One region of the Streptomyces capitiformicae genome, then DNA from elsewhere that is predicted to be linked to it. Evidence: predicted binding sites of a transcription regulator. Region 1 holds the regulator's gene; each other region holds the start of a gene.

Region 1 (7,061 bases):
ACGTCAACTGGACCGGCGCCGCCAACGTCTCCTTCGCGTACGCGCCCCGCACGTCGGCGACCGTCGACACGGTCAAGCCGCTCGTCCCGACGGGCTTCTCGGTGGCGTACGACAAGACCACCGGCAAGGCCGAGCTGATCTGGCTGAAGAACAAGGAGATGGACCTCCGCGGCTACCGCGTGTACCGCCGCGCGGAGGGCGCTGCCTTCGCCGAGCCCCTGGTGACGACCACGGGGACGTCGTACACGGACGCCACCCTGCCGGTCACCGGCGAGACGTACCACTACGAGGTCCGCGCCCTCGACCTGGCCGGGAACGAGTCGACGGGCACCGCCGACCGGGCCGTCACCACCGTCGACCGGGTCGCACCCGGCGTTCCGCAGGGCGTGGACGTCACCGACGCCTCCGAGGCGGGCGGCATCCGCGTCGGCTGGGCGGCGGTCACGGGGGCGTCGTCGTACCGGGTCCACCGCGCGGCGAGCGCCGACGGCACCTACACCCAGGTCGGCACCACGGACCAGCTCTCCTACCGGGACGCGACCGCCGAGGTGGGCGTCACCTACCACTACCGGGTGACCGCGGTCGACGCGGCGGGCAACGAGTCCACGCCCTCCGCCTCCGTCAGCGGGCGGCGCCGGGACGACACACCGCCCTCCGCCGTCACGGGGCTGACCGCCACGCCGACCGAGTACGGCTTCGAGCTGAAGTGGGACGCCAACCCGACGCCCGACCTGGCCCGGTACGTCGTCTACGGCGGCGAACTCGTCGGCGACGAGGGGGAGAAGATGTGCTACGCGGGCGAGGTGGAGTGGCTGTCGGCCGACACCACCTCGTACGAGTACCAGACCGTCCCGGACGGCGAGGAGCGCTGCTTCTTCATCGACGCCGTCGACGACGACTGGAACTCCCACTACAAGTGGACCGGCGAGGCGAACGTCGTGGTCGCGACCGAGCTGAACACACTGAGCGAGCCGACCGGCCAGTGACGGGACGGTGACCGGGTTCGACGACACGTCCGTGGGCCGCGTCCAGCGGGGTGTCGCCGTGGAACGCGACGCCGGGTGCCCGCGTCCTTCTCATCGACAGCGGCTTTCCCCCAGCGAAGGACCACCGTATGCCGAAGGACCCAGCACCCCAGGCCGAGCCGGTCGTGGAAACCCTCGTGGTGGACGACCGGTTCGGTGAGATCTCCGTGCGGCTGGACGTCGTACGGGGCGAGGTCGTCGTGGCGGGGGAGCGGGTGCCCCGGATCGAGATACGGCGGGCCGAGGGGACCGAGGCGGAGGAGTACATCCCGGTCGGGACGCGGGACGGCACCCTGCTCACCCTCACCGTCGACGGCACGGACGCCGTCATCGAGCCCGCCAAGGGCCGGCTGACCCGGCGTTCGTTCCGCGTCGACGTCCGGTACGGGGAGCACTCCTGGCGTCTGGTCCCCAACTCCACGGACGACAGTGGTCTGTTCCGCGACGCGACGGAGCACATCGGGGACTTCTCCTCCGAGGGCGACGGCAGGGTCGTCGGGGAGTGGCGCGCGGACGCCGAGCCGGAGGCCCTCGACGCCGCCTTCGGCTACGCCCTCGCCGCCGCGTTCGGCACGGGCGCCGAGCCCACGTGGACGCTCACCGCGCAGGGTTTCGGCGACTTGTTCTTCTGACGGGCACACCACGCAAGGGGCCCTGCCGGTACCGGAAGTACCGACAGGGCCCCTTCGCTCGATGCGTCGCGTCAGTCCGACGTCTGCCGCCCCTTCGGCCGCCACACCACCAACGCGCTGCTCTGCTGCATCTCCTGGTACGGCACCAGGTCACGCCGGTACGACGCGTGCACCGCGGCCTCGCGCTGCCGCATCGCCGCGGCGGCGCCGTCGAGCGCGGCCTCCATCTCGGCGACCCTCGCCTGGAGCGCGGCGACCTGGTTCTCCAGCTCGATGATGCGCTTGATGCCGGCGAGGTTGATGCCCTCGTCCTGCGACAACTGCTGAACGGTGCGCAGCAGTTCGATGTCGCGGGCCGAGTAGCGGCGGCCGCGCCCGGCGGTGCGGTCCGGGGAGACCAAGCCGAGGCGGTCGTACTGACGCAGAGTCTGCGGGTGCAGACCGGAGAGCTGGGCGGCCACCGAGATGACGTACACCGGTGTCTCTTCCGTCAGCTCGTAAGGGTTTCTACGGCGGCCGTCCATCACACTCATGCTCCCTTCGCGGCCTGGAACAGCTCCGCCCGCGGGTCCTCGCCCGCGGTCGCCTCGCGATACGCCTCCAGCGCGTCACGAGCCTTCCCCGACAGGTCCTTCGGGACACTCACCTCGACCGTGATCAGCAGATCCCCGCGGGTGCCGTCCTTGCGGAAGGCGCCCTTGCCGCGGGCCCGCATCGTACGGCCGTTGGGGGTGCCCGGGGGCAGTTTCAGGGTGACCGGCGGACCGCCCAGGGTCGGGACCCTGACCTCGCCGCCGAGCGCCGCCTCCGGATACGTCACCGGCACGGTCACCGTGAGGTTGTCGTCCTTGCGGCCGAACACCGGGTGCGGGTCGACGTGCACGACCACGTACAGGTCGCCCGCGGGTCCACCGCGCTCGCCGGGCGCGCCCTTGCCGCGCAGCCGGATCCGCTGGCCGTCGGAGACGCCCGCCGGGATCCGGACCTGCATGGTGCGGGACGACTTGGCGCGGCCCGAGCCCTTGCAGATGTCGCAGGGGTTCTCGGCGATCAGGCCCCGGCCCTTGCAGTCCGGGCAGGGGTCGGTCAGCGAGAAGCCGCCGCCGGAGCCCCGCGCGACCTGGCCGGTGCCGACGCACGTCGGGCACACCCGGGGGGTGCCGTTGGCGTCGCCGGTGCCGGAACAGGCCTTGCAGGGCGACTGCGAGGACATCCTGAGCGGTACGGTCGCGCCCTCGATGGCCTCGGTGAAGCTCAGCGTGACCTCGGACTCGATGTCCTGGCCGCGCCGGGGCTGCACCCGCGTGGTGCCGGAACTGCCCCGGTTGAACAGGCCGCCGAAGACATCGCCGAGCCCGCCGCCGAAGCCGCCCGCTCCCTGGCCGCCCTGGGGGCCGCCGCCGAAGAGGTCGCCCAGGTCGAAGTTGAACGAGCCGGCGCCGGCGCCGGGTCCGGGACGGAAGCCGCCGTTGCCGAAGAGGGCGCGGGCCTCGTCGTACTCCTTGCGCTTCTTGGGGTCACCGAGTATGTCGTTCGCCTCGGAGATCTCCTTGAAGCGCTCCTCCGCCTTGGCGTTGCCCTTGTTGGCGTCCGGGTGGTACTCGCGGGCGAGCTTGCGGTACGCCTTCTTGATCTCGGCCTCGGTGGCATCCTTGGGCACGCCGAGGACCTTGTAGTAGTCCTTCTCGATGAAGTCCTTGGTACTCATCCTCGACGTCCCTCCTTCCACTCACCGTGCACGTCACCGTGCACGCCGTCGGCGTCAGCCCTCGTCCGGGCCACCGCTCTCCTTGTCGTCGGCCGTCTCGGTCTCTTCGGCCTTGACGGTCTGCGCCCCCGGCTGGGGCTCGGCCACGGCCACCCGCGCCGGGCGGATGGTGCGCTCGCCGATGCGATACCCCGGCTGGAGAATCGCCACGCACGTCGTCTCGGTGACATCGGGCGCGTAGCTGTGCATCAGGGCCTCGTGGATCGTCGGGTCGAAGGGCTCGCCCTCCTTGCCGAACTGCATCAGCCCCATCTTCGCCGCGACGGTCTCCAGCGACTCCGCGACGGACTTGAATCCGCCGACGAGTTCGCCGTGTTCCCGTGCGCGGCCGATGTCGTCGAGTACCGGCAGGAGCTCGGTCAGGAGGTTCGCGATGGCGATCTCCTTGACCTGGATCCGGTCGCGCTCGACCCGACGACGGTAGTTCTGGTACTCGGCCTGGAGCCGCTGGAGGTCCGCCGTGCGCTCACCGAGCGCCGTACGCACCTGGTCCAGCTGCGCCGTGAGGCCGGCCACCTGGGCCGCTGCCCCCGCGTCCCCGGCCGGGGCCGCCCCCTCCTGGGGGGCGGCCTTCGGCTCAGCGTCCTCGGAGCCGGAGGGGACGTCGGGCTGCTGCGGCTGAGCCGACTGCGGCTGCTGCTCGTCGAAGCCCGGGGTCTCCTCCGTCACGCGGCACCGTCCTTACGGTCCTCGTCTACGATCTCGGCGTCGACCACGTCATCTTCGGAGCCGCCGGCCTTGGCCCCACCGGCGGTGGCACCCTCCGGCCCGCCCGCGGCCTGCGCGGCCTGGGCGTCGGCGTACAGCGCCTGGCCGAGCTTCTGCGAGACGGCGGCGACCTTCTCGGTGGCGGTGCGGATCTCGGCGGTGTCCTCGCCCTTGAGGGCTTCCTTCAGCTCGCCGACGGCGGCCTCGACCTCGGTCTTGATGTCGCCCGGGACCTTGTCCTCGTTGTCCTTGAGGAACTTCTCGGTCTGGTAGACGAGCTGCTCGCCCTGGTTACGGGTCTCGGCGGCCTCGCGACGCTTCTGGTCCTCCTCCGCGTACTGCTCGGCCTCCTGGCGCATCCGGTCGACCTCGTCCTTCGGCAGCGAGGAGCCGCCGGTGACGGTCATCTTCTGCTCCTTGCCCGTGCCCAGGTCCTTCGCGGTCACGTGCATGATGCCGTTGGCGTCGATGTCGAAGGACACCTCGATCTGCGGGACGCCGCGGGGCGCCGGCGGCAGACCGGTCAGCTCGAACATCCCGAGCTTCTTGTTGTACGCCGCGATCTCGCGCTCGCCCTGGTAGACCTGGATCTGCACGGACGGCTGGTTGTCCTCGGCGGTGGTGAAGATCTCGGACCGCTTGGTCGGGATCGTCGTGTTCCGCTCGATGAGCTTGGTCATGATGCCGCCCTTGGTCTCGATACCGAGGGAAAGCGGCGTCACGTCGAGGAGCAGAACGTCCTTGACCTCACCCTTGAGCACACCGGCCTGGAGCGAGGCGCCGATGGCGACGACCTCGTCCGGGTTCACACCCTTGTTGGCCTCCTTGCCGCCGGTCAGCTCCTTGACGAGCTCGGCGACGGCCGGCATACGGGTGGAGCCACCGACGAGAACGACGTGGTCGATCTCGGAGAGGTTGATGCCCGCGTCCTTGATGACGTTGTGGAACGGCGTCTTGCAGCGCTCCAGAAGGTCGGCGGTCAGCTGCTGGAACTGCGCCCGGGTGAGCTTCTCGTCCAGGTGGAGCGGACCCTCGGCGGAGGCGGTGATGTAGGGCAGGTTGATCGAGGTCTCGGTGGAGCTGGACAGCTCGATCTTGGCCTTCTCGGCGGCCTCGCGGAGCCGCTGGAGCGCCATCTTGTCCTTGGCGAGGTCCACACCGTGCCCGGCGCGGAACTGCTGCACCAGGTAGTCGACGACGCGCTGGTCCCAGTCGTCACCACCGAGGTGGTTGTCACCGTTGGTGGCCTTGACCTCGACGACACCGTCGCCGATCTCAAGGAGGGACACGTCGAAGGTGCCGCCACCGAGGTCGAAGACGAGGATGGTCTGGTCGTCCTTGTCGAGGCCGTAGGCGAGGGCGGCGGCGGTCGGCTCGTTGACGATGCGCAGCACGTTGAGACCGGCGATCTCGCCGGCTTCCTTCGTCGCCTGGCGCTCGGAGTCGTTGAAGTACGCCGGAACGGTGATGACCGCGTCCGTGACCTTCTCACCCAGGTACGCCTCGGCGTCCCGCTTCAGCTTCTGCAGGATGAACGCGGAGATCTGCTGCGGGTTGAACGGCTTCCCGTCCAGCTCGATCTTCCAGTCGGTACCCATGTGACGCTTAACAGACCGAATGGTCCGGTCTACGTTGGTAACCGCCTGGCGCTTCGCGACCTCGCCGACGAGCACCTCACCGTTCTTGGCGAAGGCGACGACGGACGGCGTGGTCCTGGCGCCCTCGGCGTTGGTGATGACGGTGGGCTCGCCGCCCTCCAGAACGCTGACGACGGAGTTAGTCGTGCCCAGGTCGATGCCGACCGCACGTGCCATTTCAATTCCTCCAGCAATGACTTGAGTGGAACGGACTCAAGTGTGCATGACGCCTCCCGCTGGGTCAACAGAGCTGAGCCGAGGGGGCTCAACTCTTATGTTTTGCTTATACGCAAGGGGGGATTGACCTGGGGTTTTGCGTGGACTTCAGCCCGTCACCATCAGCCGTAGCGGAGCTTCTCCTTCGCGTGGAGCTCGTAGAGACCGAGGTCGCGGGCCTCGGCCACCACCGCCTCCACGAGGAGCGCGCCGAGGTCCGAGCCACGGCTGTCGGCCCGCAGGAAGAGGCAGTCCATGTGGAGGTGTTCGCGGCCCTGCCAGGTGGAGAGGTCGGGGCCGGGGTTCCGGGGTGTCGAAGAGGAGCGAGGCGAGGGCCTGTCGTCACATTCCCGTCGTCGCCCGGAGAGCGGCCCCGCGCCCGCCGCGGCAGCGGCTGATGTCCGCGGAGGCGCGTGCTCTCGGCGTGCCGGGCATACACCCTCGTACTGGATGTACTTGGGCTTTCGCCCGGTGCGGCGAGAGTGCATGCCGGGCGGCAGGCGGCAGGCGGGACTTTCGCGACACGCCCTAGGCGCTCTGCAAGGTCGGGGGCGGGCGGGGCGGCGCGTTCGTAGGCGGCGTGTTCGGCGGCCAAGTCGGCGATCCGGGGCAGGTCGGCGGGGCGGGCGGGGCGTACACGTGGGGCGGCGGTCACCGGAGGCTGCCCTCCAGGGTGTCGTTCTGCCAGGCCCTCAGGCGGTCGGCGATCGTCGCTCCGCCGTCGAGGACGTGGCGGGAGTAGGCGTCGCGCTCGTGGCTGATGACGGCGGCCTCCCAGACGCAGGGCGCGAGGCCGGTGCGGCCCGGGCGGAGTTCGTCGAGCCGCCCCACCGGTCCGGCGAAGATCGCCAGGTCGGCCATGAGCCCCTCGATCCACGTGTGGACGAGGACGTAGTCGCCGTCCCCTCCCGCGTGCACGATCAGTACGGCGAGCCCCAGCGACCCGCGCGTACGGCCGAGTCGGAGGTGCGCCTCGGCGATCCTCAGGGCGGCGTCCGCGTCCTGCTCCGTCACGGTTCGCCCCGGCGCCTCCAGGGCGTACACCTTGACCAGGTGACCGGCGGCCTCATGGGTG
Region 2 (7,061 bases), 3.7 Mb from region 1:
CCGGGCTCGCACAGTTCCTCCACGCGGTGGGGCGGGTGCGCAGGACTCACTCTTGCGGTCCCTCCTGCTTGAGGATCCCCGACTCGGCGATCAGATAGCCCAGTTGGGCCCTGCTGCCGCTGCCCAGTGCCGTAGCCAGTTTGGCGATGTGGGCGCGGCAGGTGCGGACGTTCATACCGAGGCGGCGGGCTATGGCCTCGTCGACGTGGCCCTCCACCAGCAACTTGGCTATGGAGTGCTGGATGTCCGTGATGCCGTCGGGGGCGGTCTCGTAGGGGGCGCCGGCGGTCAGGGGGACCGCGCGGGACCACATGAACTCGAAGACCTTGATCAGGTAGCGGATGAGGCCGGGGTGGCGGATCTCCAGGGCGACACGCCGGTCCTCGCGGATGGGGATGAAGGCCGCGGTTTCGTCGCAGATGATGAGGCGCTCGACCAGTTCGTCGATCGTGCGGATCTGCACCTTGCCGTCGGGGATCTGATCCACGTAGGCGAGCGTCTCGGGGCTGTACCTGGCCGTGTGCTGGTACAGCGTGCGCATGCTGACGCCGCGCTCGATCAGCGGTCTGTCGCGCTCCAGCCCTTTGACGAGGTTGCTTTCCAGACGGCGGCCACCCGGCTGGACGGTGAGCATTTCGGAGCGGCATTCCGATGTGGCCAGGTTGAGCGCCGAGTTGATGCGTTCAGAGCCCTCCAGCACCTTGATGGCGTGGGTGCTCACCGTGGCCTGGGCGCTGACCGCCATGAGAGGCTCGAAGGCCTCGGCCAGTTCGATCGACAGCCGTCTGCGCTCGCTGATCTCGCGCTCTATGGGATGGAGTCGTTGGGCCAGGGCAACCGATGGAAGTACGGGGCGCAGGTAGTCCGGGTCGTCGGGGTCGGGATGGAGGAGGGCGAATTCCATCAGGCAGGGGGCGGTCTCCGCGTCGGCGCGCGCCACGCGTCCGGTTCGTAGGGCGTTCGTGTAGAGGCGGATGCCTTCACCGCACAGTTCCGTCACAGCATGGGGATGTGTCGGTTGTGTCTCGCTTATACCCAAATCTCCACCCCCCAGGGTCCTGAACATGCAGGAACATGATGCACCGATTATGTGGCCATGACGTGCCCGAATGAGCCATCGTCGTATCCGACGGGGGAAGAGGAGACCTTCAAGTGAGGACGAAGCCGACTATGCGGAAGAGAATGCTTCGCTCGATGCTTGCCGCTGCTCTTTCCACGGTTGTGGCGTTCGGGGTCCTGAGTGGCCTCGCCGGTGGGGTGGACAGCGGTCGGGCGGACAGTAGCTGGGACGCGAGTTCCCGTGTTGCCAGTGCGGACGGTCCGGGTTCCGTAGTCGCCGACGAAGAAGACAGTTCCTGGGACTGACGATGACCACTCCACCCGACGACCGTTCCTTCCGCCGTGAAATGGCCACCGCCTACCGTTCCGGTTGGCACTTCATCGACCTGGCCACCGCCATCCCCCACAGCGGTGACTCGTTGATGGTGACCGTGTTCGGCGAGCCGGTGGTGGTGACGCGGGGCGATGACGAGGACATCCGGGCGTACCGGTGTCTGCGACGTCCGCGCGGCGCGCCGCAGCCTGTGCGGTGTGCCGTCCGGTACGGGATGATCTTCGTCAATCTCGACCAGCGTGACCACCGGCTCGCCGAACCGGAAACCCCGGCCGCCACGGCCGTCTCAGCCACCCCCCGCAGTGCCTGAAGCGATTCCCCCGTCGTTTCAAATCGCTCAGGCGCTTCCCCCCAGCAGCGGCGTCACCGTGACCTGAACACGGTGACGCCGCTGCAGGTTTGGGGCGACATTTCAGGATGTCCATCGGTACGCCCCAGCCCTCTCGCCGGCTGGAACTGATCAGCCGCGCCCCATCGCCGCCGTCAGTTCGATCTCGATGACGACCCGGTCCGGGTTCGGGCCCGGCATCCGCCCGTACCGCTCCGCGTACCGCCGCACCGCGTCCGCGACCCGCTCCGGCTCCGTACGCACCCGTGCGCGCCCTTCGAGCGTCGCCCAGCGCCCCCCGTCCACCTGGCAGACGGCGACCGGGGCGCCTTCGGGTCCGGCGGCCAGCACATGGCCGACCTTCACGCTCGTCTTGTTGGTGATCACCCGAGCCAGCCCCGCCTCCGGGTCGTATGTGACCCCGACGGGCACCACGTGGGGCCTGCCGTCCGGGCGGAGGGTGGTGAGGGTGCACAGGTGCCGCTCCCGCCAGAAGCCGAGGTACGACTCGTCGGGTGCGTTCGGGTCTACGGAGTACGAGTGGGCGGCCATGCTGAGCAACCTAACCAGTTCACCTCCCGCCCGCCGCCTTGAGTGGAATAGACTCAACTTTGTGTACGTTGCTCAAGTCAGCGTGGATCAGGTGGATCAGGGCTGACGCAAGGAGGAGAACACGAACGTGGACGCCGAGCTGACCAACAGGAGCCGGGACGCGATCAACACGGCCAGCAACCGGGCCGTGTCCGAGGGCCACCCGGACTTCACCCCCGCCCATCTGCTGCTGGCCCTGCTCCAGGGGCGAGGCCAACAGGCACTTGAGAACGTCACCGACCTGCTGGCCGCCGTCGACGCCGACCAGGCGGCCGTGCGTGCCGGCGCGGAGAAGATCCTCGCCGGTCTGCCCAGCGTGACCGGGTCCACCGTCTCGCCGCCGCAGCCCAGCCGTGAACTGCTCGCCGTGATCACCGAGGCCCAGGCCAAGGCCAAGGAGCTCGGCGACGAGTACGTCTCCACCGAGCACCTCCTGATCGGGATCGCCGAGAAGGGCGGCCAGGCCGGGGACGTACTCTCCCGTCAGGGGGCGAACGCCAGGAAGCTGCAGGAGGCGTTCCAGAAGGCCAGGGGAGGACGTCGGGTGACCACAGCCGATCCGGAGGGGTCGTACAAGGCCCTGGAGAAGTTCGGCACCGACTTCACCGCCGCCGCGCGGGAGGGCAAGCTCGACCCGGTCATCGGCCGGGACCAGGAGATCCGCCGCGTCGTGCAGGTGCTCAGCCGCCGTACGAAGAACAATCCCGTCCTCATCGGTGAGCCCGGCGTCGGCAAGACCGCCGTCGTCGAAGGGCTCGCCCAGCGGATCGTGAAGGGCGACGTTCCCGAGTCGTTGAAGGACAAGCGGCTGGTCGCGCTCGATCTCGGCGCGATGGTCGCGGGGGCCAAGTACCGGGGTGAGTTCGAGGAGCGGCTGAAGACCGTTCTCGCCGAGATCAAGGACTCCGACGGCCAGATCATCACCTTCATCGACGAGCTGCACACCGTCGTCGGCGCGGGTGCCGGCGGCGACTCCGCCATGGACGCCGGCAACATGCTGAAGCCGATGCTCGCCCGCGGTGAGCTGCGTATGGTCGGCGCCACCACCCTCGACGAGTACCGGGAGAGGATCGAGAAGGATCCCGCCCTGGAGCGGCGCTTCCAGCAGGTGCTGGTCTCCGAGCCGACCGTCGAGGACACCATCGCGATCCTGCGCGGACTCAAGGGCCGCTACGAGGCCCACCACAAGGTCCAGATCGCGGACGCGGCGCTGGTCGCGGCGGCCACCCTCTCCGACCGGTACATCACCTCCCGCTTCCTGCCCGACAAGGCCATCGACCTCGTCGACGAGTCGGCGTCCCGGCTGCGGATGGAGATCGACTCCTCGCCGGTCGAGATCGACGAGCTCCAGCGTTCCGTGGACCGGCTGAAGATGGAGGAGCTGGCCCTCAGCAAGGAGACCGATGCCGCCTCCCGCGAGCGGCTGGAGAAGCTGCGCCGCGATCTCGCCGACAAGGAGGAGGAGCTGCGCGGCCTCACCGCCCGCTGGGAGAAGGAGAAGCAGTCCCTCAACCGCGTCGGTGAGCTGAAGGAGAAGCTCGACGACCTGCGCGGCCAGGCCGAGCGGGCCCAGCGCGACGGTGACTTCGACACCGCCTCCAAGCTGCTGTACGGCGAGATCCCCACCCTGGAGCGGGCCCTGGTGGAGGCTTCCGAGGCGGAGGAGGAGGCCGCCAAGGGCACCATGGTCAAGGACGAGGTCGGCTCCGACGACATCGCCGACGTCGTCGCCTCCTGGACCGGCATCCCCGCCGGCCGCCTGCTGGAGGGCGAGACCCAGAAGCTGCTCCGCATGGAGGACGAGCTGGGCCGCCGCCTGATCGGCCAGACCGAGGCCGTACGGGCGGTGAGCGATGCCGTACGCCGTAGCCGCGCCGGTATCGCCGACCCGGACCGGCCGACCGGCTCGTTCCTCTTCCTCGGCCCGACCGGCGTCGGCAAGACCGAGCTGGCCAAGGCCCTCGCCGACTTCCTCTTCGACGACGAGCGGGCCATGGTCCGCATCGACATGTCGGAGTACAGCGAGAAGCACAGCGTGGCCCGCCTCGTCGGCGCCCCGCCCGGCTATGTCGGCTACGAGGAGGGCGGCCAGCTCACGGAGGCCGTGCGCCGGCGCCCGTACTCGGTGGTCCTGCTGGACGAGGTGGAGAAGGCCCACCCCGAGGTCTTTGACATCCTCCTCCAGGTCCTCGACGACGGCCGCCTCACCGACGGACAGGGCCGCACCGTCGACTTCCGCAACACGATCCTGATCCTCACCTCGAACCTGGGCAGCCAGTACCTGGTCGACCCGGTCACGACCGAGGCGGAGAAGAAGCAGCAGGTCCTGGAGGTGGTCCGGACCTCCTTCAAGCCGGAGTTCCTCAACCGCCTGGACGACCTGGTCGTCTTCTCCGCACTGAACAAGGCGGAGCTGGAACGCATCGCCGAGCTCCAGATCAACCGGCTCGCGCGGCGTCTCGCCGAGCGCCGCCTCACCCTGGACGTCACCCCCGCCGCCCTCGCCTGGCTCGCCGACGAGGGCAACGATCCGGCCTACGGCGCCCGCCCGCTGCGCCGCCTCGTCCAGACCGCCATCGGCGACCGCCTCGCCAGGGAGATCCTCTCCGGGGAGATCAAGGACGGCGACACGGTACGGGTGGACTCCTTCGGCGAGGGCGAGGGGCTGATCGTGGGCCCGCCCACCGGACTCTCGATGGAGAAGGACATGTGAGCCGAGACAGCCGAGACAGCCGAGACAGCCGAGACAGCCGAGACAGCCGAGACAGCGGGGATATTCGTGGTGGCCGGGGTACCCGAATGGTTCCCGGCCACGCTCTGAGCTGAATCTCATGGCGGATCAGGCCAAGGACGACGAACCGCGCGGGTCAGGGGTTGCCACCCCCCGCCCCGCATGGGGGAGGATGGCGGAATCCGTACGAAGGGAAAATCACGGTGAGCATCGACCCGTCCTCGATTCCGAACTTCGGGGGCCAGCCCGAGCCGCAGCCCCAAGGGCCGGCGGGCCCCGTCGTCCCGGATCAGGACCTCGTGAAGCAGCTCCTGGACCAGATGGAGCTGAAGTACGTCGTCGACGACGAGGGTGACCTCGCGGCGCCGTGGGAGGAATTCCGTACGTACTTCATGTTCCGCGGCGAGGGTGACCAGCAGGTCTTCTCGGTGCGCACGTTCTACGACCGCCCGCACCAGATCAATGAGAAGCCGGCCCTGCTGGAGACCATCGACGACTGGAACCGCCGCACCCTGTGGCCCAAGGTCTACAGCCACACCCACGACGACGGCACGGTCCGCCTCATCGGCGAGGCCCAGCTGCTGATCGGCACAGGCGTGAGCCTGGAGCACTTCGTCTCGTCGACGGTCAGCTGGGTGCGCGCCGCCATCGAGTTCGACAAGTGGCTCGTCGAGCAGCTCGGCCTGGCCGAGGACGTCGACGAGGCCGAGAAGCCCGAGGACGACGAGTAGTCGTCACCCGGAAACGCCCCCAGACGTATACGAGAGCCCGGCCGGGGCGCCCACCAACACGGTGGCGCGCCACGGCCGGGCTCTCGCCTTGCGCAGGGCCTCAGAACGCCGCCTTCAGCCGCTTCGCGGCTTCCTCACAGCACCTCGACACGTTTGCAGAAGGCGAACCGTACGAAGGATGCGCCGGCCTCGCGGTGGTCGTAGAAGACGGCGTTCGGGATGGCGACGACCCAGGCGCGCTCGGGCAGCGCGCGGCAGAAGGCGAAGCCGTCGGTCTCGCCCAGGGGCCGGAGGTCGGCGGTGATGAAGTACGTGCCCGCCGTCCGGAACACCTCGAATCCGGCGTCCGCCAGCCCTGACGTCCGGATCGGCGGCCGCTCCGGCACGCCCCGGTCTGCCCGGCCTACTCGCGGAGATGCCGGGCTGTCCCCTGGCCCGGGATCAGGGTGTGCAGCGCCTGGTCCAGGACTGTGAGCAGGTGCTCGTGCTCCTGTGGGGTGTACAGCATGCGCAGTGCCAGGCCGTCGGACAGTGCGATGACTGCATCAGCGACGGCCGCCGCGTGGGTTTCGTGCCCGGCGGACTCCAGCCAGGTGGCCAGTGCCTCACGGATGTCCTGGTCGACCTGCCGCCGGATCGCGGCAAGGCGGGGGTGGTGTGCCGCGTGGACGGCAAAGGCGAGTTGCGCGGTGGCCTCAGCGCGTCGCTCGGCGTCCACGGGGAGCGTGGTAAGGATCAGGTCACGCAGCGCCTGGCGCAGCGGCAGTGCGGTGTCCACCGCGGCCATCCGGCGCTCGACGCGCTCACCGGCCAGCTCAGCGGCGAACGTGAGCATCTCGTCCTTGGTGCGGAAGTACTTCTGAACGGCGCCGGGGGAACGGCCCGTTGCGGCGGCCACGGTGCGCACGCTGACCTCGTCGAGGCCGCGTTCGGCGACCAGTTGGAGCAGGGCCGCACCGATCTGCCGACGCTGTTCCTCCCTGTCGACGGTCTTGGGCATCGGTCGCGCTCCCATCTTTAAGATACAGTCGTATTCTAACCTTCCGTCAGGTGAGGTGCTGCACGGAGCCGAAAGGAGACAAGTGGTGGATGACCGACGGGAGCCTCCGGTGCCCGCTCTGCGGGTCTCGGACCGCGACCGCGACGAAACGCTCGGCGTGCTGGCCGCGGCGCTGGCTGAGGGGCGACTCGATCCGCACGAGCACGAGATCCGTTCCACACGTGCCCTGCGGGCGCGTACAGCCGATGAACTCGCCGCGCTGACAGCCGACTTACCCGCACCGGCGC
Region 3 (7,061 bases), 200 kb from region 1:
TCGCGCAGCTGGGCCAGGTCCTTGGTGCGCTGGTCGTAGAGGGAGGACTCGGCGCCGCGCATCAGGTCGACGCGGGCGGAGAGCGCCGCGTTCACCTTCTTGGCGCTGGTGCCGGCCTCGCTGTCGGAGAGGGTGGGCTCGTCGGTGAGCTTCGCCAGGTAGGTGTCGGCGGTGTCCGCCTCGGGGCCGGTGACCGTGGAGTCGTACGAGGAGCGGGCGGCGGCGGGCGCGATCTCGCGGAAGTGGGCGAGGGCGGCGTCGGAGCGGACGCGGGCCTGCTGGGCGGCGGCGCTGAGGGCGTCGCGCTGCTTCTTGTCGGCGGCCGAGGCGCCGGTCGTGGTGGTGGGCAGGCCGGTGACCGGGTCGATGACGGTCTGGGTGGTCGTCGGGACGTTGAGCGCGGCGAGGAGCAGTCCGCGGGCGGCGGCGGCCTGCTGGACGGCGCTGTCGAGCTCGGCGAGGGCGTATGCGCCGCCGCCCGCGCGGGACGGGAGCTGCTCGGCCAGTTCCTCGGCGAGGGCGTGGAGTTCGGTGACGACGGCGGTGTACGCCCGGTGCGCTTCGAAAGCGGTGCTCTCATCGGAGAGCGCCGCTTTCCGTACGCCGGCGATGGACTGGATGTCCTCGCGCAGGGCGGCGGAGGTGTCGGTGTCCGCGCTCAGTTCCTCGATCTGGAGGTCGACGCGGTCGCTGTGCTGCTTGCTCGGCGCGGCCGAGTCCGGCCGCCCGGCGGCGATGTAGGCGGTGACCTCGTCGCGCTCGTCTCCCAGCGCGTGGGCGAGGGTGAGGGTCTGCTGGGTCCGCTCGGCGAGCGTCACCAGGTTCTGGGTGTCGTGCAGTTGCTCCGAGGCGGCGAGGATCGAGGGCGCCCCGGCACCCGCTATGGCGGCGGCGACGACGGCCACGGCCACGATGAGCCGGTTGCGTACATGCGCCTTGCGCCCGGTGCCGACGGTGGGAGCCTGCCGCTGTACCGGCCCCTGCCGGTTCGGGGAGGCCGCGGAGGCCGTCGATGCCGCCTTCTTGGCTGCCTTCTTCTCCGCGCGCCGAGGCCGCGTCTTCTGCACCGGTGCTCGCATTCCTGACTCGATGTACCCATGGCCCGGGTGACGTTCCGTCAACTGGTCACTTACGGCCGTCCCCCCGGTACGGCTCCCGACCCTCCCAGTGCCGGTGGGCAGTGGTCCCGCATCGTCAGTCCCGCCACCCGAAGGAGTGAACATCCCCGGGGAGTTGGCGGGCAAGTTCCTCCGGCTCGCGCCAACGCCCCGGGCCGGGGGCCGGTTGGACGTCGGCGACGCGCTTTGACAGTATTCGCCGCCGCGCTTCACCGCTCACGATCATTCCATGCCAAACCCGGCGCCCGGCCTGGAAGGTCCGGGCCGCACGGCAACCATTGTCGGCCTTTCGTGGATCTTATGGAGGGTGTGTGCAGACTGGCCGAATGCGTACTGAACTCGTCTCGGAGCCCGGCGACCCGACCGGCCCCAACGAGGACTTCGCGGCGGTCGCGCTTCCCGCGGGAGGGCAGGGCGGCACCCTGGTCCTCCTGGACGGCGTGACACCACCGCCCACCGACTACGGCTGTCGACATTCGGTCGCATGGTTCAGCTCCCGTCTCGGCGGTACCCTGACCGAACTGTCCGTTTCGCAGCGGGATTCGCCGTTGCCTGACGTCCTCTCACAGGCCATTTCTCGTACCGCTGAGGCGCATACGCAAACCTGTGACCTTTCTCACCCAAGAACTCCACAGGCAACAGTGGTCCTCGCCCGCTGGTCGGCCACGGCCGTGGAGTACCTGGTGCTGTCGGACTCGGCCCTGCTGTTCGAGGCACCGGACGGATCGGTGACGGCGGTCCTGGACGACCGCCTGTCACGACTCCCGCGGGCTTCACTCGCCACGGCCGCCATCGCCGACTCCACCGTCCGGAACAAGGAGGGCGGCTTCTGGACGGCGGCGGCCGATCCGTCCGTGGCCGTCCGGGCGGTGACAGGGACGGTCCCTCGCGAGAAGGTCCGGGCCCTGGCCGCATTGACGGACGGGGCGACCCGATGGGTCGAGCGCTTCCGGGAGGGCGACTGGGGGGACTGCTTCACGTTCATACGAAAGGAGGGCGCGGGAGCGCTGGTGGACCGCGTACGGGAGCTTGAACGGGCCGATGTCGAGCGGCGGTTCCTGGGGCCGAGCAAGACGCATGACGACTCGAGCGTGGTGTTCGCGGAGCTGTGAGGGGCGCCCCCGGTCGTCAGCCGTCCGCTCCCCGGTTCAGCTGGTGCAGCAGCCGCGCCAGTTCAGCCACTTCGTCGCGGTCCCAGCCCGCCAGCTGCCGTACGTACGCCACGCGCCGCGCGTCCCGTACCGCCCGGAATCGCGCGCGTCCCTCGTCCGTGAGGTGGACGAGCCAGGCGCGGCCGTCGGCGGGGTCGGGTTCGCGGGCGATGAGGCCAAGGTGTTCGAGGGCGCGGAGCTGGCGGGACATGGTGGCCTTGCCGACGCCGATGTACGCGGCGAGTTCGGTGGCGCGGAGGCGACCGGCCTCGTCGAGGCGGGCCAGCAGACCGTACGCGGCGGACTCCAGGTCCGGGTGGACCGCCCGGGCCATCTCGCCGGACTTGGCGCGGGCGCGCCGCAGCAGGACCGTCAGCTCCCGCTCCAGCGCCAGGAAGGCCTGGTCCATGCCGCCCGTCGGCAGGCCGGCCCCGGCACCGCTCCCGTCGCCGTTTCCGCCCTCGTCGTGCACATCAGCTCCTGATTCCGTTGTCGCTCTGTCTGGGTTCTCGCTTTGTCTGGATTTGCCGACGTCAGTATTTCGCAGGCGCGGACCGACCTCAGCCGCACCCCGGCCCCCGCTGACAGGCGAAAAGGCCCGGTGTCCCGCAGGGACCCGGGCCTTCCGCCATCCGGTGGGCGTCCGTCACTCCGCCACCGGAGCCTTCGGGGCGAAGCCGCTCACGCCGCGACCGGAACCTCCACCTCCGCCGGGGCGAGGGCCAGGTCCAGGACCTGGCGGACGTCGGTGACGGTGTGGACGTCGAGCTTGTCGAGGACCTCGGCGGGGACGTCGTCCAGGTCGGGCTCGTTGCGCTTGGGGATGACGACGGTGGTGACGCCGGCCCGGTGCGCGGCGAGCAGCTTCTGCTTGACGCCGCCGATGGGCAGGACCCGCCCGGTCAGCGAGACCTCACCGGTCATCGCCACGTCCGTACGCACGAGCCGGCCGGAGAGGAGCGAGGCGAGAGCCGTCGTCATGGTGATACCGGCACTCGGCCCGTCCTTGGGCACGGCCCCCGCCGGGAAGTGGATGTGCACGCCCCGGTCCTTGAGGTCGGCGACGGGCAGCTCCAGCTCGGCGCCGTGCGAGCGCAGGAAGGAGAGCGCGATCTGCGCGGACTCCTTCATCACGTCGCCCAGCTGTCCGGTGAGCGTCAGCCCCGCCGCGCCCGTCTCCGGATCGGCCAGCGACGCCTCGACGTACAGCACGTCGCCACCCGCCCCGGTGACCGCGAGCCCGGTCGCGACACCCGGCACGGCCGTACGCCGCTCCGCCGGATCCTGGGCCGATTCGGGCACATGGTGCGGGCGCCCGATGAGGCCGCGCAGATCGCCGTCCGTGATGGTGAACGGCAGCTCCCGCTCGCCCAGTTCGTGCTGGGCGGCCACCTTGCGCAGCAGCCGCGCGACGGCCCGCTCCAGGTTCCGCACACCAGCCTCGCGCGTGTACTCACCGGCGAGCTTGCGCAGCGCGCTCTCGTCGAGGGCGACCTCGTCGGCGCCGAGCCCGGCCCGATCCAACTGCCGCGGCAGCAGGTGATCCCGGGCGATGACGACCTTCTCGTCCTCCGTGTACCCGTCCAGCCGCACCAGCTCCATCCGGTCGAGCAACGCCTCCGGAATCGCCTCCAGCACATTGGCCGTGGCGAGGAAGACGACATCGCTCAGGTCCAGCTCCACCTCCAGGTAGTGGTCCCGGAAGGTGTGGTTCTGGGCGGGGTCGAGCACTTCGAGCAGCGCGGCCGCCGGGTCGCCCCGGAAGTCGGACCCGACCTTGTCGATCTCGTCGAGCAGGACGACGGGGTTCATGGACCCGGCCTCCTTGATCGCCCGCACGATACGGCCGGGCAGGGCCCCGACGTACGTACGCCGATGCCCGCGGATCTCCGCCTCGTCGCGCACGCCACCGAGCGCGACCCGTACGAACTTCCGCCCCATGGCGTGCGCCACGGACTCCCCGAGGCTGGTCTTGCCGACACCGGGCGGCCCGACGAGGGCGAGCACGGCACCGCCCGCCCGTCGCCCACCACCACCCTCAACCGAGGCGCTTCGCGCGGCCCCCTGGTTGAGCCGCCCACCGACGACGTCCAGCCCCCGGTCGGCACGCCGCTTGCGCACGGCGAGGTACTCGGTGATGCGCTCCTTCACGTCCTCAAGACCGGCGTGCTCGGCGTCGAGAACACCCTTCGCGCCCTGGATGTCGTACGCGTCCTGGGTCCGCTCGTTCCAAGGGAGTTCGAGGATGGTGTCGAGCCAGGTCCGGATCCATCCGCCCTCGGGTGACTGGTCACTGGACCGCTCCAGCTTGTCGACCTCCTTGAGGGCGGCCTCGCGGACCTTCTCGGGCAGGTCGGCGGCCTCGACGCGGGCCCGGTAGTCGTCGGACTCCTCGCCCTCCTTCTCCCCGTTCAGCTCGCGCAGTTCCTTGCGCACGGCTTCGAGCTGACGCCGCAGCAGGAACTCCCGCTGCTGCTTGTCGACGCCCTCCTGGACGTCCTTGGCGATGGTCTCCGCGACGTCCTGCTCGGCGAGGTGGTCGCGCAGCTGCTGCGTGGCGAGCTTCAGCCGGGCGATCGGGTCGCCGGTCTCCAACAGCTGGATCTTCTGCTCGGTGGTGAGGAAGGGCGAGTACCCGGAGTTGTCGGCGAGCGCGGACACATCGTCGATGGCCTGCACCCGGTCCACGACCTGCCAGGCACCACGCTTGCGCAGCCAGCTGGTGGCAAGTGCCTTGTACTCCTTGACGAGTTCGGCGACATGCCCGGGCAACGGCTCGGGCACGCTCACCTCGACCCGGGTCCCCTCGACCCACAGCGCGGCCCCCGGCCCGGTGGTCCCGGCCCCGATCCGCACGCGGCTGCGGGCCCGGACGAGCGCCCCCGGATCCCCGTCGGCAAGCCTCCCGACCTGCTCGACGGTTCCGAGCACGCCGATACTCGCGTACGCCCCGTCGACCCGCGGCACCAACAGCACCTTCGGCTTCCCGGGCTCCGTCCGCGCCGCCGCCTGAGCTGCCTCCACCGCGGCCCGTACATCCGTGTCATTGAGGTCCAGCGGCACCACCATGCCGGGCAGCACGACCTCTTCGTCGAGCGGCAGTACGGGCAGGGTGAGCGGTGCGGACGTCGAAGCCATGATCTCTCCCTCGGCAGTCAAGTTGAGCTATGTCGACTCAATGCACATGAGCGTCGAGATGTTCCCCGGGGCTGACGGCGTTCGCTGTGGGCGATCACCGCGGCGACCCCCATGGGGCCACGCACGTAATACCCTCTAGGCACATTCATCTCTTACAATCTACAACCACGGGGTGGCAAGGTGGACCAAATCGTGCGGGCCTGGGTCGACGGATGGGTCGTCTCGCGCGGGGCGGCACCGCCGATGGTGGAGCCCTGGGGCTGCACGATCGACGTGGGAACCCCCACCCACGTGACCCGCCACGTCTTCGGCGCGACGCGCGGCGGGGTCGAGGAGGCGACGGTCCGGAAGGTGGCACAGGCCGTGACCGGGCCTGGGGTGTGGCTGAAGATCTTCGAGGAACCGGAACGGGTCGCCCCCTGGTTGGGTGAGGGCTGGTGGATCGATCCCGAGCCGGGCTGTCTGATGTCCGTACACCTGACGGCGCGGGAGGCCGCCCCGCCCCTGCCCGACGGCTACCGGCTGCGCTCCTGGTCCCGCGGCGGCGTGACCCGCGCGCTCATCGCCGCGCCGGACGGCTCCTGGGCCGCGCGGGGCCAGATCGCCCCCACCGGGGCGACCGCGGTCGTCGACCAGATAGAAACGTCCCCGAACCACCGCCGCCGCGGCCTCGGCACACTGGTGATGCACACCCTCACCCGGGCCGCCCTCGAACAAGGAGCGGAGACAGGGGTGTTGGGCGGCACACCGGAGGGCCGAGCCCTGTACGAGTCACTGGGCTGGACGGTGACGGCACCACTGACGAGCGCGAGGTTCACAGGCTGACCCGAGGCGAGGCGTACACCGCTGCTCCGCGGGGCGGCGAGCTACGGAGGAAAGGCCGACCCGCTCGTGGAAGCGACTCGCACAACCCCCTCCGGAGGCCTACGGCTGCCCCTGATCAGGAACCGGTCGGGTACTAGCGCCAGGGCCTGTCGTTTGGATCACGCCTGGGCCGCGGGGCGTGGCACGCACACCGGCAGCATCAAGGCGCCGTAGCCCGAAGCCGGCGCGATCCCTAGGTGTGCAGTTGCTCGCGGTGGCAACGTCGCGCTCCCCCAGTCCGAGAACCTGAGGCGCCTGCGGCGACGTGGCCGTCCCCTCCTCCGGCCGCGCCGCCTTCCTCGGCCCGCTGGAGGCGCTCGACACGGCCGGCGGCTACGCGGCCGTCGTGGCGGCCCGAGCCGCCTAAGCCCTCCAGCGCCGCATCACCGGCCACATGGCGACCCCGATCGCCAGCGCCAGCAGATGCCCCCAGTTCGTCATCGGATCCGTGAAGGCGATCAGGTCGTCCACCAGCATCCCGCCGACCGACACCACAATCGGCCACCGCGACCACGGCGACAGCACCCCCGCCAACGCCCCGACGCTCGCCGCCACCCCGAAGCTGATCCCGTAGTCGAGACGGTGGAGGGAGGTCCCGTGCAGGTGACCGACCGCCACCGCCAGGCCCACCGGAACCTCGGTCGCGAGCGTGGCCAGTACGTGCCCCAGCAGGAAGACCCCGGCCGTACGCCACCCTCCGATCCGGCGTTCCAGCGCGGTCAGGACCAGCAGACAAGCGAGGAAGTACGGCGAACCGATCCCGCCCGCGACCCACAGCGCACTCGCGAAC

Evidence for each region. Region 1 encodes HspR, which represses chaperone genes until heat shock. Its sites were predicted from a motif close to TTGAGNNNNNNNNNCTCAA; they were not measured.
Region 2: the regulator HspR is predicted to act here: its motif matches at 2,312-2,330, upstream of clpB (ATP-dependent chaperone ClpB).
Region 3: the regulator HspR is predicted to act here: its motif matches at 5,430-5,448, upstream of lon (endopeptidase La).

What each region holds. Positions count from the first base shown of each region.
Region 1 covers NZ_CP022161.1:8,279,756-8,286,816, reverse strand. Annotated here, with positions in the region: gene CES90_RS51705 (fibronectin type III domain-containing protein) at 1-986, shown strand, start outside; gene CES90_RS37255 (hypothetical protein) at 1,115-1,657, shown strand; gene CES90_RS37250 (heat shock protein transcriptional repressor HspR) at 1,729-2,181, opposite strand; gene dnaJ (molecular chaperone DnaJ) at 2,187-3,365, opposite strand; gene grpE (nucleotide exchange factor GrpE) at 3,420-4,094, opposite strand; gene dnaK (molecular chaperone DnaK) at 4,091-5,947, opposite strand; gene CES90_RS50370 (GNAT family N-acetyltransferase) at 6,109-6,243, opposite strand; gene CES90_RS37230 (hypothetical protein) at 6,638-7,061, opposite strand, start outside.
Region 2 covers NZ_CP022161.1:4,588,927-4,595,987, reverse strand. Annotated here, with positions in the region: gene CES90_RS20475 (helix-turn-helix transcriptional regulator) at 1-50, opposite strand, end outside; gene CES90_RS20470 (helix-turn-helix transcriptional regulator) at 47-1,066, opposite strand; gene CES90_RS20465 (Rieske (2Fe-2S) protein) at 1,368-1,703, shown strand; gene CES90_RS20460 (pyridoxamine 5'-phosphate oxidase family protein) at 1,854-2,273, opposite strand; gene clpB (ATP-dependent chaperone ClpB) at 2,401-5,025, shown strand; gene CES90_RS20450 (YbjN domain-containing protein) at 5,247-5,774, shown strand; partial or broken gene CES90_RS20445 (aminotransferase) at 5,875-6,133, opposite strand; gene CES90_RS20440 (TetR/AcrR family transcriptional regulator) at 6,178-6,774, opposite strand; gene CES90_RS20435 (DUF1707 SHOCT-like domain-containing protein) at 6,860-7,061, shown strand, end outside.
Region 3 covers NZ_CP022161.1:8,480,363-8,487,423, forward strand. Annotated here, with positions in the region: gene CES90_RS38140 (sensor histidine kinase) at 1-1,067, opposite strand, end outside; gene CES90_RS38145 (protein phosphatase 2C domain-containing protein) at 1,445-2,230, shown strand; gene CES90_RS38150 (MarR family winged helix-turn-helix transcriptional regulator) at 2,247-2,741, opposite strand; gene lon (endopeptidase La) at 2,951-5,407, opposite strand; gene CES90_RS38160 (GNAT family N-acetyltransferase) at 5,588-6,232, shown strand; gene CES90_RS38165 (rhomboid-like protein) at 6,635-7,061, opposite strand, start outside.